Nordella sp. HKS 07: one gene and its partner. The protein of the gene in region 1 binds, or shares a complex with, the protein of each later gene. Links are inferred from orthologs where the notes say so. Each region holds a gene or a part of one and is shown on either strand. Other genes may lie near its edges. The genes, in order: rpsG and tig.

Region 1 (9,827 bases):
CCACGTGGAGATCATCGAGAAGGTCGGCATCCAGGAGGCCCGTATCCGTTCGGTGCTGACCTGCGAGACCAAGTTCGGTGTCTGCGGCAAGTGCTATGGGCGCGATCTCGCCCGCGGTACGCCCGTCAATATGGGCGAAGCGGTCGGCGTCATCGCGGCGCAGTCGATCGGTGAACCGGGCACCCAGCTCACCATGCGCACCTTCCATATCGGCGGCACGGCGCAGGTGCTCGATCAGTCCTTCGTGGAGTCGAACCACGAGGGCACGATCAAGTTCCGCAACAAGAACGTGGTCCGTGATTCCTCGGGCAAGCTCATCGTCATGGGCCGCAACGTCGCCATCGTCGTCGAGGACGGCAAGGGCAACGAGCGCGCTATCCATAAGCTGACCTACGGCACGCGCCTGTTCGTCGACGAAGGCGACCAGATCAAGCGCGGCACCAAGGTCGCCGAATGGGATCCCTATACGCGTCCGATCATGACCGAGGCCGACGGCACGGTCGAGTTCGAGGACGTCGTCGAGGGCGTTTCGGTGAACGAAATCGCCGACGAGGCGACCGGCATCACCAATCGCGTGATCATCGATTGGCGCAGCAATCAGCGCGGCTCGTCGCTGAAGCCCGCCATCGTTGTCAAGGGTGCCGACGGCCAGGTGGCGAAGCTCGCCCGTGGCGGCGAGGCTCGCTATCTGCTTTCGGTCGACGCCATTCTCTCGGTCGATCCGGGTGCCAAGATGAAGGCCGGCGACGTGCTGGCGCGTATTCCGCTCGAAAGCGCCAAGACCCGCGACATCACGGGTGGTCTGCCGCGCGTGGCCGAACTCTTCGAAGCGCGCAAGCCCAAGGACCATGCGATCATCGCCGAGATCTCGGGCCGCGTCGAATTCGGGCGCGACTACAAGAACAAGCGGCGTATCCGCATCGTCCCGCAGGACGATACGATCGAACCGGTCGAGTATCTCATTCCGAAAGGCAAGCACTTGCCCGTGCAGGAAGGCGACTTCATCGAAAAGGGCGAGTACATTCTCGACGGCAACCCGGCGCCGCATGACATCCTGGCGATCAAAGGCGTGGAGGAACTCGCTTCCTACCTCGTCAACGAAATCCAGGAAGTCTACCGGCTGCAGGGCGTGAGCATCAACGACAAGCACATCGAAGTGATCGTCCGCCAGATGCTGCAGAAGGTCGAGATCACCAATACCGGTGAATCGACGCTGCTGGTCGGCGAACAGATCGATCAAGTCGAACTTGACGACATCAACGACAAGCTGATCGCCGATGGCCGTCAGCCCGCTTCCGGGGTGCCGGTGCTGCTCGGCATCACCAAGGCGTCGTTGCAGACCCGCTCCTTCATCTCGGCGGCATCCTTCCAGGAGACGACAAGGGTGCTCACCGAAGCCTCGGTCGTCGGCAAGATCGACACGCTCGAAGGCCTCAAGGAGAACGTCATCGTCGGCAGGCTCATCCCGGCCGGCACGGGTGGCATGCTCTCGCGCTTCAAGACGGTCGCCGACCGGCGCGACACCCTCATCCTCGAGGAGCAGGCCAAGGGCGCCGAAGTTCTGCCCGCCGCCGAGTAAACGGCAGCGGACCAAAATTAAAAAAGGCCCGGTGGAGCGATCCGCCGGGCCTTTTGCTTGCGCGCATGAGAAAAAGCCTATGCGCCGATCTGCCGGCGATGCGCCTCGGCGAGCTCGGCCAGGCTCTTGAAATGGAAATCGACCTTGGGCGGGTTCTTGGGGAGCAACGTTGCGCCGCCGCCCGCTTGGCCGAAGCGCCGGTCGATCCAGGCGCGCGCGAGGCCGGCTTTCTCGGCCGGCACATGGTCGTGATGCAGGCTCTGCGCGGTGTGCAGGATGTCGGCCTTGCCGATGCCGAGCTCGGCGTCGAGATGCTTTAGCAGGAAGGCGAAGTTGCGGGCGTCGGGCTTGTAGGAGCCGATATCCTCGGCGGTGTAGACTGCATCGAACGCGACGGCGAGCTTGCGGTTGCTGGCGGCAAAGCTCACGCGGTCGGTGTTCGACAGGATAATGAGCTTGTAGTGACGCTTAAGATAGCTGAGCGCCTCGGCCGAGTCCGGGAAGGCGGGCCAGTCCGGCACGGAGGCGCCGAAACGCTCGTGCAGATCGGAATGGACCGCGGTGCTCCAGGCCCTGGCGAGGCGCGCATGGACGGTGGCGAGCAGGGTGGAGTAGCGCAGCGACGGGGTCTCGAGTTCCTGGTCGGTTTCGAGGCGGCCGAACAGGTTGAGCGCCTCCTCGCGGGCGATCGTCAGCTGTCCAGCCGAGATGAGCGGTTGCAGCGCATTCCAGATGCCGGTCTCCCAATCGATCAGCGTGCCATAGCAATCGAAGGTCAGGGCCTTGTAGTCCGTCAGTTTCATCTTTCGGTCCTCCGCAAATGCTGAAGAGGCTAGTGTGCTGGACGCAAAGTTCCTGATATCAGGCGGCTTGCACCGACAGGAACTTCGCGTTCAAAAGCACACTAGAATCATTAAGTTTTCTAGTGTCCTTCCGAATCCGAAGTTCGCTCGGAAGGTCCCGCTAGCTGTGGCGAACTTCGGATTCGGGACACTAGCTAAAGACATACGTGTTGTGATGAGCCGAAGCTCCGGCGGGCTTAGCCGTTCCTGCGCCCGGCGGCGCGGAATTCCGATGGCGTCACTCCGAAGCGCTGCTTGAACAGCCGGTTGAAGGACGAGACATTCTGATAGCCGAGATCATAGGCGATCTCGGAGATGGGATCCGGGGTGCCGGTCAGCCGGTCTACGGCGCGGTCGAGCAGTCGGCGCAGCCTGAATTGTTTCGGCGACTGCCCGGTCGTCGCGCGGAAGAGAGCGTGGAACTGGCTCTGACCGAGGCCGGTCCGGCGCGCCAGGCCGGCAACACTCTCGTCGCTGCGTGCGAGCGCCGCGAGGATGCGCTCGTCGACGCGCGGCGCCGCTGTAGGAACGGGCTTGACCAGCTGAAGTCCGGTCAAGGCCAGACGCGCCGCATCGGCGGCGCGGTGCTGGTCGGCGGCGATCTCGTCGCCGATGAGGTTGAACAATCGCCACAGGAATGGATCGACCTGCGTGACGATCGAGGCCGGCAGGTCGCCGGCGATCTCGCTGCGGTCCACATCGAGCACCATCAGGCGGCAGTCATGGCTGGGGACGAAATCATGCTCGTGGCCTTCCGGGATGACGGCGAGCCGGTGGTTCGACACAACATTGCGCTCGCCTTCGATGTCGATCCGCATTGCGCCCCGCATCGGGAACAGGATCTGGACGAAGTCGTGGGCGTGCCGGCCGCCGCCGCGATACTGCCGGATCTCGATCTGGGCGGACATAAGCGGGCTCTCCTCTTCACCAATAGGCGGCGATGCCCTGGAGGCCGGATAGAACGGCAAGAAACGCGAGCAGCGCCAGCACCCATTTGCGGAAGACCCGGGGGTCGGCGCCCTTGAAGCTCTTCGCCCCGAGCCAGATTCCGATGAACAGTGCAGGCAGGAAGATAAACGCCAGATAGAGGGAATTCCAGCCGATAAGCGATTCTTGGCTCATGAAAGCGAGGCCGATGAGATCGGTCATCAGGAAAAAGGCGATGAGCGAGGCGCGGCCCGCGATGTTGCCGGCGGGCGAGGCGAAGTAGAACAGGATCACCGGCGGCCCGCCAATGCCGAAGGCGCCGTTGAAGAGACCGGAGGCGACGCCGACGCCCGCCGAAGCTGTCATGCCGGGCATGCTCTTCAGCGTGAAGCCGCGCCACATGAAGCCGGTGATGATGAGAACGAAGACGGCGAGCGCGATCTGCATCGGTGGGGCGGGGACATTGGTGAGAAGCCAGACGCCGAGTGGCGTGCCCACCAGGCAGCCAACGATGAGGGGCGCCAGCGAGCGCCAATGAATGTCCTTCCAGATGCCGGGGAGCATATGCAGGCTCGCGGCGATCTCGAGCATGAAGACCGCCGGGATAAAGGTCTGGGGCGGCATCAGTAGCGAGAGCGAGGTGATGACCAGCAGCGAAAAGCCGAAGCCCGAATAGCCGCGAACGATGGCGGCCAGGAAGACGAAAAGCGAGCCGAGCGCGAGATCAGGAATAGTCAGCACCGGTCTTCCGTCCGATCACGCGCCGAATAGCCGAATAGAATTGTGCGATCACGTTTGTCATGTCAGGTCGGGCCAGTTCGAGGTGACCGTGATCCCACGTCGGGGCGGGCATGTATCCAGTTGATATCAATCAATAGCCTGCAAAGCAGCGGTCGAGCGCCTCCTCGACCCAGGCTACGTCGTCGAGCTTGATGCACATCGGCGGCACCATGCGCAAGATATTTCGGCTGGCGCCTGATTTGCTGACCACGATGCCGTTTTCGCGTGTCTTCTCGAAGATGTCCGCCGTTTCCTTCGTCGCCGGCGTCTTGCTGCGGCGGTCGCTGACGAGCTCCAAAGCCAGCATCAGGCCGTGGGCGCGCACTTCGCCGATGATCTCGTATTTCTGGTGCAGGCGGTCGAGGACCGCCTTGAGCGCCGCGCCAACGGTCTTGGAGTTCTCCTGAAGCTTCTCCTCGTCGATCACTTTGAGCACGGCGCGCCCGGCGGCGCAGGCCATCGGGCTTGCGCCATAGGTGTTGAAGAAGAACTTCTTGGCCAGCACCTCGGCGACGTCGCGGCGCGCCACCACGGCGCCGAGCGGAAAGCCATTGCCGATTCCCTTCGCCATCACGACGATCTCCGGCAGCACATCGTGGTGCTCGAAAGCCCAGAAATTGTCGCCGGTCCGGCCGAAGCCCGACTGCACCTCATCGACGATCAGGACCCCGCCGGCGTCGCGAATCTTTCCGGTCGCGGCCTTGAGGTATCCTTTGGGCAATTCGACGATGCCGCCATAGCCCTGGATCGGCTCGACGATGAAACCGGCGAGCTTGCCGGGCGTCGCGAACTGGATGGTGCGGTCGATCTCGGCCAGATACGCGTCGGTATCGCCCTCGAAGACCCCGCGATAAGGGTCCGGATTGGCGATGTGATGGATGCCGCCGAGCAGGGGGATGTTATGGCGGAAGCCGCTGATGCCGGTCAGCGACTGGGCGCCGATCGTGGCACCATGATAGGCGTTGCGCAGGGCCAGCATGTCGATATTGCCGCTGAAGCTCTGGGCCATGATGAGGGCGAGGTCGATCGCCTCGGTGCCGCTATTGGTGAAGTGGACCACCCAGTCCTGGCCCTTGGGCATGCGGGCGGCGAGTTCCTCGGCAAAGTGCGCCGGTACCGGGTGGTAGAACATGGTGGTGCAATGCTGGAGCTGACGGATCTGCTCTTCGACGGCGCGTGTCACCGTCGGGTGCGCGTGGCCCACCGAAATGCAGACATTCATGCCGAGGAGATCGAGATATTTCTTGCCGGTCTCGTCCCATAGATACTGGCGCTCGCCGCGCGAGAAGATCAGAGGAGTCTTGTACGGGACGAACGCTCTCTGGGAGGCAGCGTAATATTTGTCTCGCCGCCCGATAATGGCCTCGGTCGACCAGTCGGTATCGAATTCCGCCATGAGCCCCTCGCGCAATCTTGCTAGCGCGAGATGCGAAAAAGTGGGTACCGGTTTTTCGCGAGAATCCCGCGCTAAATATAAAGATCGATCACGTTTATGAGTTTGGATCGATTCGATCCAAACTCATCGTGATCTAGGCCAGTCTTTCAGATTTGGAACGCGATGCTAGAACCAATTCGGAATGAGAAACGGGGCCATATGGCCCCGCATCCAAAATTACCGTTACGTCATATAATCTTCAGTTCGCCATGGCGACATTGCGCTCGGGCTCGATGAGGCCGATCAGGGCACCGGCCGAGTCGGCCACCACCGCCAGCTTTCCGACACCCGGAATATGAGCGGAGGGACGCATCACCTCGCCACCTTCGCGCAGCGTATCCTGTTCGGCCTTGTCGATATCGGACACGGCCAGATACGTCATCCAGTGGGACGGGATGTCGGTATACTGCGGAGAGGTGAGTTCGAAGATGGCGCCGACGGCCTTGTTGTCCTTGCGGGCGATCCAGTAGGTCCCGCCATTGGGCAGGGAGGTCGAATCGAATTTCCACCCCAGGGTGCGGCCATAGAAAGCTAAAGCGGTTTCGGGTTCCCAGGTATTGAGTTCATGCCACCAGGCAGGCTGGGCCAGCATCATCGATATTCTCCCTCTCGAATCTCTGGATTTGCCGTCCATAGCCATCATGTCGGGGGGAAGGGGCGAGGTTATGGCGCGATTGCGGCAATGTCGCGCCCCGGCTGATTCCCATCCCGGGACGATCCTGGATAGAATCGGGGCCCCGATGGCGGGTCGGGCGGCGGCTGACGGTCATTTCCGGGGGAGACGAGCCCGGAATTCCGGTCTCTGAGGGGAAATGTCACCCCAATTCGGGTTTCAAGCCCCGCCGGTTCCGCAAGCTGCGGCATAATAGCGAAACTTTCTTGCGTTCCGGGGTTGACGGGGGTGGGGTGTCTCAGTATGTTCCGCTCGTTTTCAGGCGGCAGGCAGTAGGTGCTTCGCGCTCCTAAACGCTGGCGGAAAACACATTTTGAACATTCAAGGTCAAGACCACAAGGCCTGCCGGCTGTGGTCCTCTGGTTTTGAGGCGCTGTGCACCTTTGTGAGCCAGGTGCGCCAGCGTCTTTGTCATGTGCGATGTGAACCATCGCTCGGGCTCACAACAGTTTTGCGAAGGTAGAGACAAGGCCCTATGCCGACGATCAACCAGCTCATCCGCAAGCCGCGCTCCGCGCCGACATACCGGAGCAAGGTGCCAGCGATGCAGGCATGCCCGCAGAAGCGCGGCGTCTGCACGCGCGTCTACACCACCACGCCGAAGAAGCCGAACTCGGCCCTGCGGAAGGTGGCGCGTGTTCGTCTCACCAACGGTTTCGAAGTCACGAGTTATATTCCTGGCGAAGGCCACAACCTGCAGGAACACTCGGTGGTCATGATCCGCGGCGGCCGCGTGAAGGACCTCCCGGGCGTCCGCTATCATATCGTTCGCGGCGTGCTCGACACCCAGGGTGTCGTGAAGCGTCGGCAACGCCGTTCGAAGTACGGCGCCAAGCGTCCTAAGTAAGGGGAGGTCAGAGCATGTCGCGCCGTCACCGCGCTGATAAAAGAGAGATTAATCCGGATCCGAAGTTCGGCGATCTCATCGTGTCCAAGTTCATGAACAACCTCATGTACGAAGGTAAGAAGTCGGTCGCCGAGTCGATCGTCTATGGCGCCTTCGACAAGATTCACGGCAAGACCAAGCAGGATCCGCTCGGCGTCTTCCATCAGGCGCTCGACAATGTCAGCCCCGCGATCGAAGTCCGCTCGCGGCGCGTCGGCGGCGCCACCTACCAGGTGCCGGTCGAAGTCCGCACCGAGCGCCGTCAGGCCCTGGCGATCCGCTGGATCATCATCGCCGCCCGCGCCCGCAACGAGAACACCATGGTCGACCGCCTGTCGGGCGAGCTCATGGATGCCGCCAACAACCGCGGCACCGCCGTCAAGAAACGCGAAGACACCCATCGCATGGCTGAAGCGAACCGCGCCTTCTCGCATTATCGCTGGTAGCCCTGAGGAACTGAGATCATGCCCCGCACGCACGCCATCGAAGACTATCGCAATTTCGGCATCATGGCCCACATCGATGCCGGAAAGACGACGACGTCCGAGCGTATCCTTTACTACTCCGGCAAGAGCCACAAGATCGGCGAAGTCCATGACGGCGCCGCTACCATGGACTTCATGGAGCAGGAGCAGGAGCGCGGCATCACCATCACCTCGGCCGCCACGACCACCTACTGGAACGGCAAGCGTCTCAACATCATCGATACGCCCGGCCACGTGGACTTCACCATCGAAGTCGAGCGTTCGCTGCGCGTCCTCGACGGCGCCGTCTGCGTGCTCGATTCGAACCAGGGCGTCGAACCCCAGACCGAGACCGTGTGGCGCCAGGGCGACAAGTACAACGTGCCGCGCATCGTGTTCTGCAACAAGATGGACAAGACCGGTGCGTCCTTCGAGCAGTGCATCAAGGATATCAGGGAGCGTCTTGGCGCCAAGCCGGTTCCGATCCAACTGCCGGTTGGCTCGGAATCCAATTTCAAGGGCATCATCGATCTCGTCCGCATGAAGGCGGTGATCTGGGAGGAGGAATCCCTCGGCGCCAAGTTCAACGACGCGGAAATTCCGGACGACCTCAAGGACGCCGCTGAAGCCGCCCGTGCCGAGATGATCGAAGCCTGCGCCGAACTCGACGAGCAGGCGACCGAGGACTTCCTCAACGGCAAAGAGCTCTCCAACGAGACCATCAAGAAGCTGCTGCGCAAGGCGGTCGTCACCGGCGCTTTCTTCCCGGTGCTGTGCGGCTCCTCGTTCAAGAACAAGGGCGTTCAGCCGTTGCTCGACGCGGTTGTCGATTATCTGCCGTCGCCGCTCGACCGCCCGTCGATCAAGGGCATCGACGTCAAGACCGGCGAAGAGACCGTCCGCAAGTCCTCGGACTCGGAGCCGCTGTCACTCCTAGCTTTCAAGCTGATGGACGATCAGTACGGTATCTTGACCTTTTGCCGTCTCTATTCGGGCTCCCTGTCGAAGGGCACTTCGCTTCTCAATTCGACCCGCGAGAAGACCGAGCGCGTCGGCCGCATGGTTCTCATGCATGCCAATATGCGCGAGGAAATCTCGGAAGCCTATGCCGGCGACATCGTCGCTCTGGTCGGCCTCAAGGATACGCGCACCGGCGATACGCTGTGCGATCCCGCGAAGCCGGTGATCCTCGAAAAGATGGATTTCCCGGATCCTGTCATCGACATGTCGATCGAGCCCAAGACCAAGGCTGATCAGGAAAAGATGGCGATCGCGCTGTACAAGCTTGCGGCCGAAGATCCGTCCTTCCGCGTTTCGACCGATAGCGAGTCCGGGCAGACGATCATCAAGGGCATGGGTGAGCTTCATCTCGACATAAAGGTCGACATCCTGAAGCGTACCCACAAGGTCGAAGTGACTGTCGGCGCGCCGCAGGTTGCTTATCGCGAAACGATCACCCGCGCGGCGGAAGTTGATTATACCCATAAGAAGCAGACCGGCGGTACTGGTCAGTTCGCTCGCGTCATTCTCGAGATCGAGCCGAATGAAAAGGGCGCCGGCTACGAGTTCGAGTCCAAGGTCGTCGGCGGTTCGGTGCCGAAGGAATTCATCCCCGGCGTCGAAAAGGGTATCAATTCGGTCATGTCTTCGGGCGTGGTTGCCGGGTTCCCGGTGCTCGACGTGAAGGTCGCGCTCACCGACGGCGCCTACCACGAAGTCGACTCCTCGGCGATCGCCTTTGAAATCGCGGCGCGTACCGCGATGCGGGAAGGCCTGCAGAAAGCCGGATCGGTCCTGCTCGAGCCGATCATGAAAGTCGAAGTCACCACCCCTGAGGATTATCTCGGCGGCGTGATCGGTGATCTCAACTCCCGCCGCGGACAGATCATGGGCACCGGCAACCGCGGTAACGCGCAGATCGTCAACGCGATGGTCCCGCTCGCTAACATGTTCGGCTACGTGAACAGCCTGCGCTCGATGAGCCAGGGCCGCGCCAGCTACACGATGCAATTCGACCACTATGAGCAGGTGCCGACGGCAGTTGCTCAGGAAGTCCAGAAGAAATTCGCGTAATTAAGTTTAAGACCAAAGACGGAGTAGTCCGATGGGCAAAGAGAAATTCAACCGAGACAAGCCGCACTGCAATATTGGGACGATTGGCCATGTCGATCATGGCAAGACGTCTTTGACAGCGGCGATCACGAAGGTTTTGGCTGAGACCGGTGGGGCGACCTTCACTGC
Region 2 (3,371 bases), 770 kb from region 1 along the record:
TTTTCGGCGTGCCGCTCGTCTTCATAACCGCCCAGCTCATGATCAAGCAGAACAAGGTCTGGCTGCCGCAGAAGCTGATGAGGATGAAAGTCGGCGGCGGCCGCCTGCCCTCCCTGCTCGAGCGGCTGGTGCCCTATGTGATCAAGGTCGAGAGGTTCCTCAAGCCGCGCGGCACGCTCCTCACCTCCACATTCGGCGAAAGGCTGGCGGGCCTCGCCGGCCTCTTCTGCGCGACCGTTCTGCTGCTGCCGATCCCCGGCGCCAACATGGCGCCGGCGCTCGCTCTGTGCTGCTTTGCGCTCGGCCTCATCGAGCAGGACGACCTCGCCATGTCCGGCGGCTGGTTCTTCACTATCGCCACTGCCGTGATCCTGATCCTGCTCTATCTCTTCGGCACCGCCATCTTCGCCTTCCTCAGCAACTGGATCAGTCCGTGACCCGCGACACGGCTAGAGCTTATTACATCACACATCCACAGGTCCGCATCGATGCCGATGTCCCTGTGCCGGACTGGGCCCTGTCGGAGCTTGGTCGCGAGCGGGCGCGAAGGATGCTCCGTCAGCCTTGGGCCGGATCGGTCAGACGGATCGTCTCCTCGGGCGAAAGGAAGGCCATCGAGACGGCGGAAATCCTAGGCGCCCATATCGGCGTCGCGCCGGAGATCCGTGAAAGAATGCACGAGAACGACAGATCGGCGACGGGGTTCCTGCCGCCGGCCGAATTCGAGGCCGTCGCGGATCAGTTCTTCGCTCATCCAGAAACGAGCATTCGCGGCTGGGAGCGGGCGATCGACGCGCAAACGCGCATTCGCGGCGAGGTCGATATGGTTCTTGCCGGCCATAGCGAGGGTGACATCGCCTTTGTGGGCCATGGCGGCGTCGGTACGCTCCTGCTTCTGTCGCTAGGCGGTCGCCCCATCAGCCGCGCCGCCGACCAGCCCGCCGGCGGCGGAAATTTCTTCGCCTTCACCGTTGCGGGCAGACAGCTGCTCCATGGCTGGCGGCCGATCGACGGACCGGTCACCCGTTAGCGCGGGATGCGAAAAAGTGGGTACCGGTTTTTCGCAAGAATCCCGCGCTCAAATATTGGAATCGATCACGTTTATGAGTTTGGATTGACTCAATCCAAACTCATCGTGATCTAGCCTGGCCAGCAAAAAAGGCGGCCAACCGGCCGCCTTTCTCAATCCCAGATCCGTTCAGCGGGAAATCACTCCGCCTTCTTGGCCTTCTTGACCGGAGCCTTCTTCTTGGCCGGGGCCTTCTTGGCCTCAGGGGTTGCCTCATGAGCATGAGCATGATCGTGATCGTGGGCATGAGCATGATCGTGATCGTGGGCATGATCGTGATCGTGGGCATGATCGTGATCGTGGGCATGATCGTGATCATGGTGATGATGATCATGGCCGTGATCGTGATGGTCGTGATCATGATGATCATGGTCGTGATGGTCATGATCGTGATCATGCTCATCCTCGTCCTGCACCAGGGCCTGCAGCTCCTCGCGGGTCACCTTCTTTTCCGACACGGTGGCCTTCGACACGATATGGTCGACGACCTTCTGCTCGAAGATGGGCCCACGCAGCTCGAGCAGCGCATTGGCGTTCTTGCGGTAATAGTCGAACACCTTGCGCTCCTGGCCAGGGAACTGGCGGGCACGGTCGAGGAGCGCGCGCTGCAGTTCCTCGTCGGTGACGTTGACGCCTTCCTTCTCGCCCAGCGTGCCGAGAACGAGGCCGAGGCGCACGCGGCGCTCGGCGATGGCGCGGTATTCCTTGCGCGCCTCTTCCTCTGTGGTGTTTTCATCGGCGAAGCTCTTGCCCGAACGCTGCATCTCATTGCTGAGCGCGTTCCAGATGCCGTTGAATTCGGCTTCGACGAGCCGCTCAGGCAGCTCGAAGCTGTAAGTCTTGTCGAGGGCGTCGAGCACGTCGCGCTTCAGCTTCAGACGGGTCATCTGGCCGAATTCCTGGCCCATGCGCTCGCGCACTGTGTCCTTCAGCTTGTCGAGGCTTTCGAGGCCGAGCTTCTTGGCGAACTCGTCGTCGACCACCGCTTCCTTCGGAGCCTCGACGCTCGCAACCTTGACGTCGAACTCGGCCGGCTTGCCGGCGAGCTTGGCCACGCCATAGGATTCCGGGAAGGTCACCTTGACGACGAGCTCATCGCCGGCCTTGGCGCCGGTCAACTGGTCCTCGAAGCCGGGGATGAACTGGCCGGAGCCGATTTCCAGCGGGACGTTCTCCGCGGTGCCGCCTTCGAAGGCGGTGCCGTCGATCTTGCCGACGAAGGACATGGTGACCCGGTCGCCCTTCTCGGCCTTGCCGTCCTTGGCCTGCCAGTCCTTGTACTGGGCGGCGATGCGGCCGAGTGCTTCGTCGATATGCGTGTCGGTCACGTCGATCACATGGCGATCGAGGGTGAGCCCCGTCGTGTCCTGGAGCTCGAAGCTCGGAATCACTTCGAGCGACATGGTGTAGGAGAGATCGCTCTTGCCGTCGAAGATGCGATCCACTTCCGCCTGGTCCTCGGGCAGCTTCACTTCCGGCTGATAGGCCGGCTTCAGATTATGCTGCTCGAGCACCTTCTTGCTGGCATCGTCGACCTGCTTCTGGACGACCTCGGCCATGACCGATTTGCCGTAAACGCGCTTCAAATGCGGCACCGGGACCTTGCCAGGGCGGAAGCCCTTGATATTGGCCTTGCCGGCGAGTTCGTTCAGCCGCTTATTGAGTTCGGTGTCGAGTTCCGAGGCGGCGACGACGACCTTGTATTCGCGCTTCAGACCGGAGCTCAGCGTTTCGGTAACCTGCATGTCCCTGCTCAATCCTTATAGGGTTCTGTCTCTTCTTCGCGGCAACTCTGCGAAACCGGGTTGCTTCGGGCGCGTGAGCCTTGGTGCGGGCGGAGGGACTTGAACCCCCACGGGTTGCCCCACAGGAACCTAAATCCTGCGTGTCTGCCAATTTCACCACGCCCGCGCCGAGGCTCGGGCCCGTTGCGATGGGCGGGGTCTATAGCAGAGGGTTTTGGGGGATTCCACTAGAAATGAGGTCAGGTAAATCCTCCGCAATGAGGCCAGGGGCGGCAAATTTCCGGGCGGCCTCCCCATGCAGCCACATGGCCGCCGCCGCCGCCCCGAACGCCTCCATACCTTGCGCCAGGAGCCCGGTCACGAGCCCCGCCAGAACGTCGCCCGAACCCGCTGTGGCGAGGCTCGGCGGGGCGTTGCTGTTGATGACCGCCAGGCCTTCCGCATTTGCCGCGACACTGTCCGGGCCTTTCAGCAGGACGACCGCGCCGGAGCGCTTCGCGGCCGCGATCGCGCGCTCATACTTGGAATCAGAATCTGCGATCAGATCATTGAAAAGG

What was found.
Region 2: the proteins of rpsG (region 1) and tig are in contact, whole or in part, in a crystal structure (PDB 3GTY), measured with the Thermotoga maritima proteins. The link is inferred for Nordella sp. HKS 07 from one-to-one orthologs. Residues at the interface, in WP_004081843.1 of Thermotoga maritima: Lys34, Lys52, Lys55, Glu59, Arg62, Gln63, Glu66, Asn67, Lys69, Val71, Arg95, Ala109, Lys110, Lys111, Gly112, Arg113, Pro114, Glu117, Glu121, Ile124, Ala125, Tyr127, Asn128, Asn129, Thr130, Gly131, Lys135, Asp139, Arg142, Met143; in WP_004081061.1 of Thermotoga maritima: Glu122, Val124, Val129, Leu130, Tyr133, Glu188, Gly259, Ile262, Tyr263, Glu266, Ser270, Glu273, Gln274, Glu277, Arg308, Gln311, Ile312, Ser315, Tyr316, Glu325, Arg329, Arg336, Leu363, Phe366, Trp367, Arg373, Leu377, Arg381, Leu384, Glu387.

What each region holds. Positions count from the first base shown.
Region 1 is NZ_CP049258.1:6,242,618-6,252,444, reverse strand. The notes cover bases 5,876-8,832. They hold rpsG (30S ribosomal protein S7), read left to right. Parts: upstream 5,876-7,097; coding sequence 7,098-7,568; downstream 7,569-8,832. Other genes in these bases: fusA (elongation factor G), read left to right, coding at 7,587-8,832; rpsL (30S ribosomal protein S12), read left to right, coding at 6,712-7,083; G5V57_RS29545 (VOC family protein), read right to left, coding at 5,876-6,158. Outside these bases: G5V57_RS29565 (HAD family hydrolase), read right to left, coding at 1,657-2,382; G5V57_RS29560 (AraC family transcriptional regulator), read right to left, coding at 2,619-3,329; G5V57_RS29555 (sulfite exporter TauE/SafE family protein), read right to left, coding at 3,346-4,089; G5V57_RS29550 (aspartate aminotransferase family protein), read right to left, coding at 4,220-5,524; more of G5V57_RS29545, read right to left, coding at 5,763-5,875; more of fusA, read left to right, coding at 8,833-9,659; tuf (elongation factor Tu), read left to right, coding at 9,691-9,827.
Region 2 is NZ_CP049258.1:5,469,694-5,473,064, reverse strand. What follows is about bases 513-3,371. They hold tig (trigger factor), read right to left. Parts: upstream 2,815-3,371; coding sequence 1,210-2,814; downstream 513-1,209. Other genes in these bases: G5V57_RS25685 (NAD(P)H-hydrate dehydratase), read right to left, coding at 3,014-3,371; G5V57_RS25700 (histidine phosphatase family protein), read left to right, coding at 513-1,030. Also shown: G5V57_RS25705 (exopolysaccharide biosynthesis protein), read left to right, coding at 1-437; more of G5V57_RS25700, read left to right, coding at 434-512. UniProt on the Bacillus subtilis protein: Involved in protein export. Acts as a chaperone by maintaining the newly synthesized protein in an open conformation. Functions as a peptidyl-prolyl cis-trans isomerase.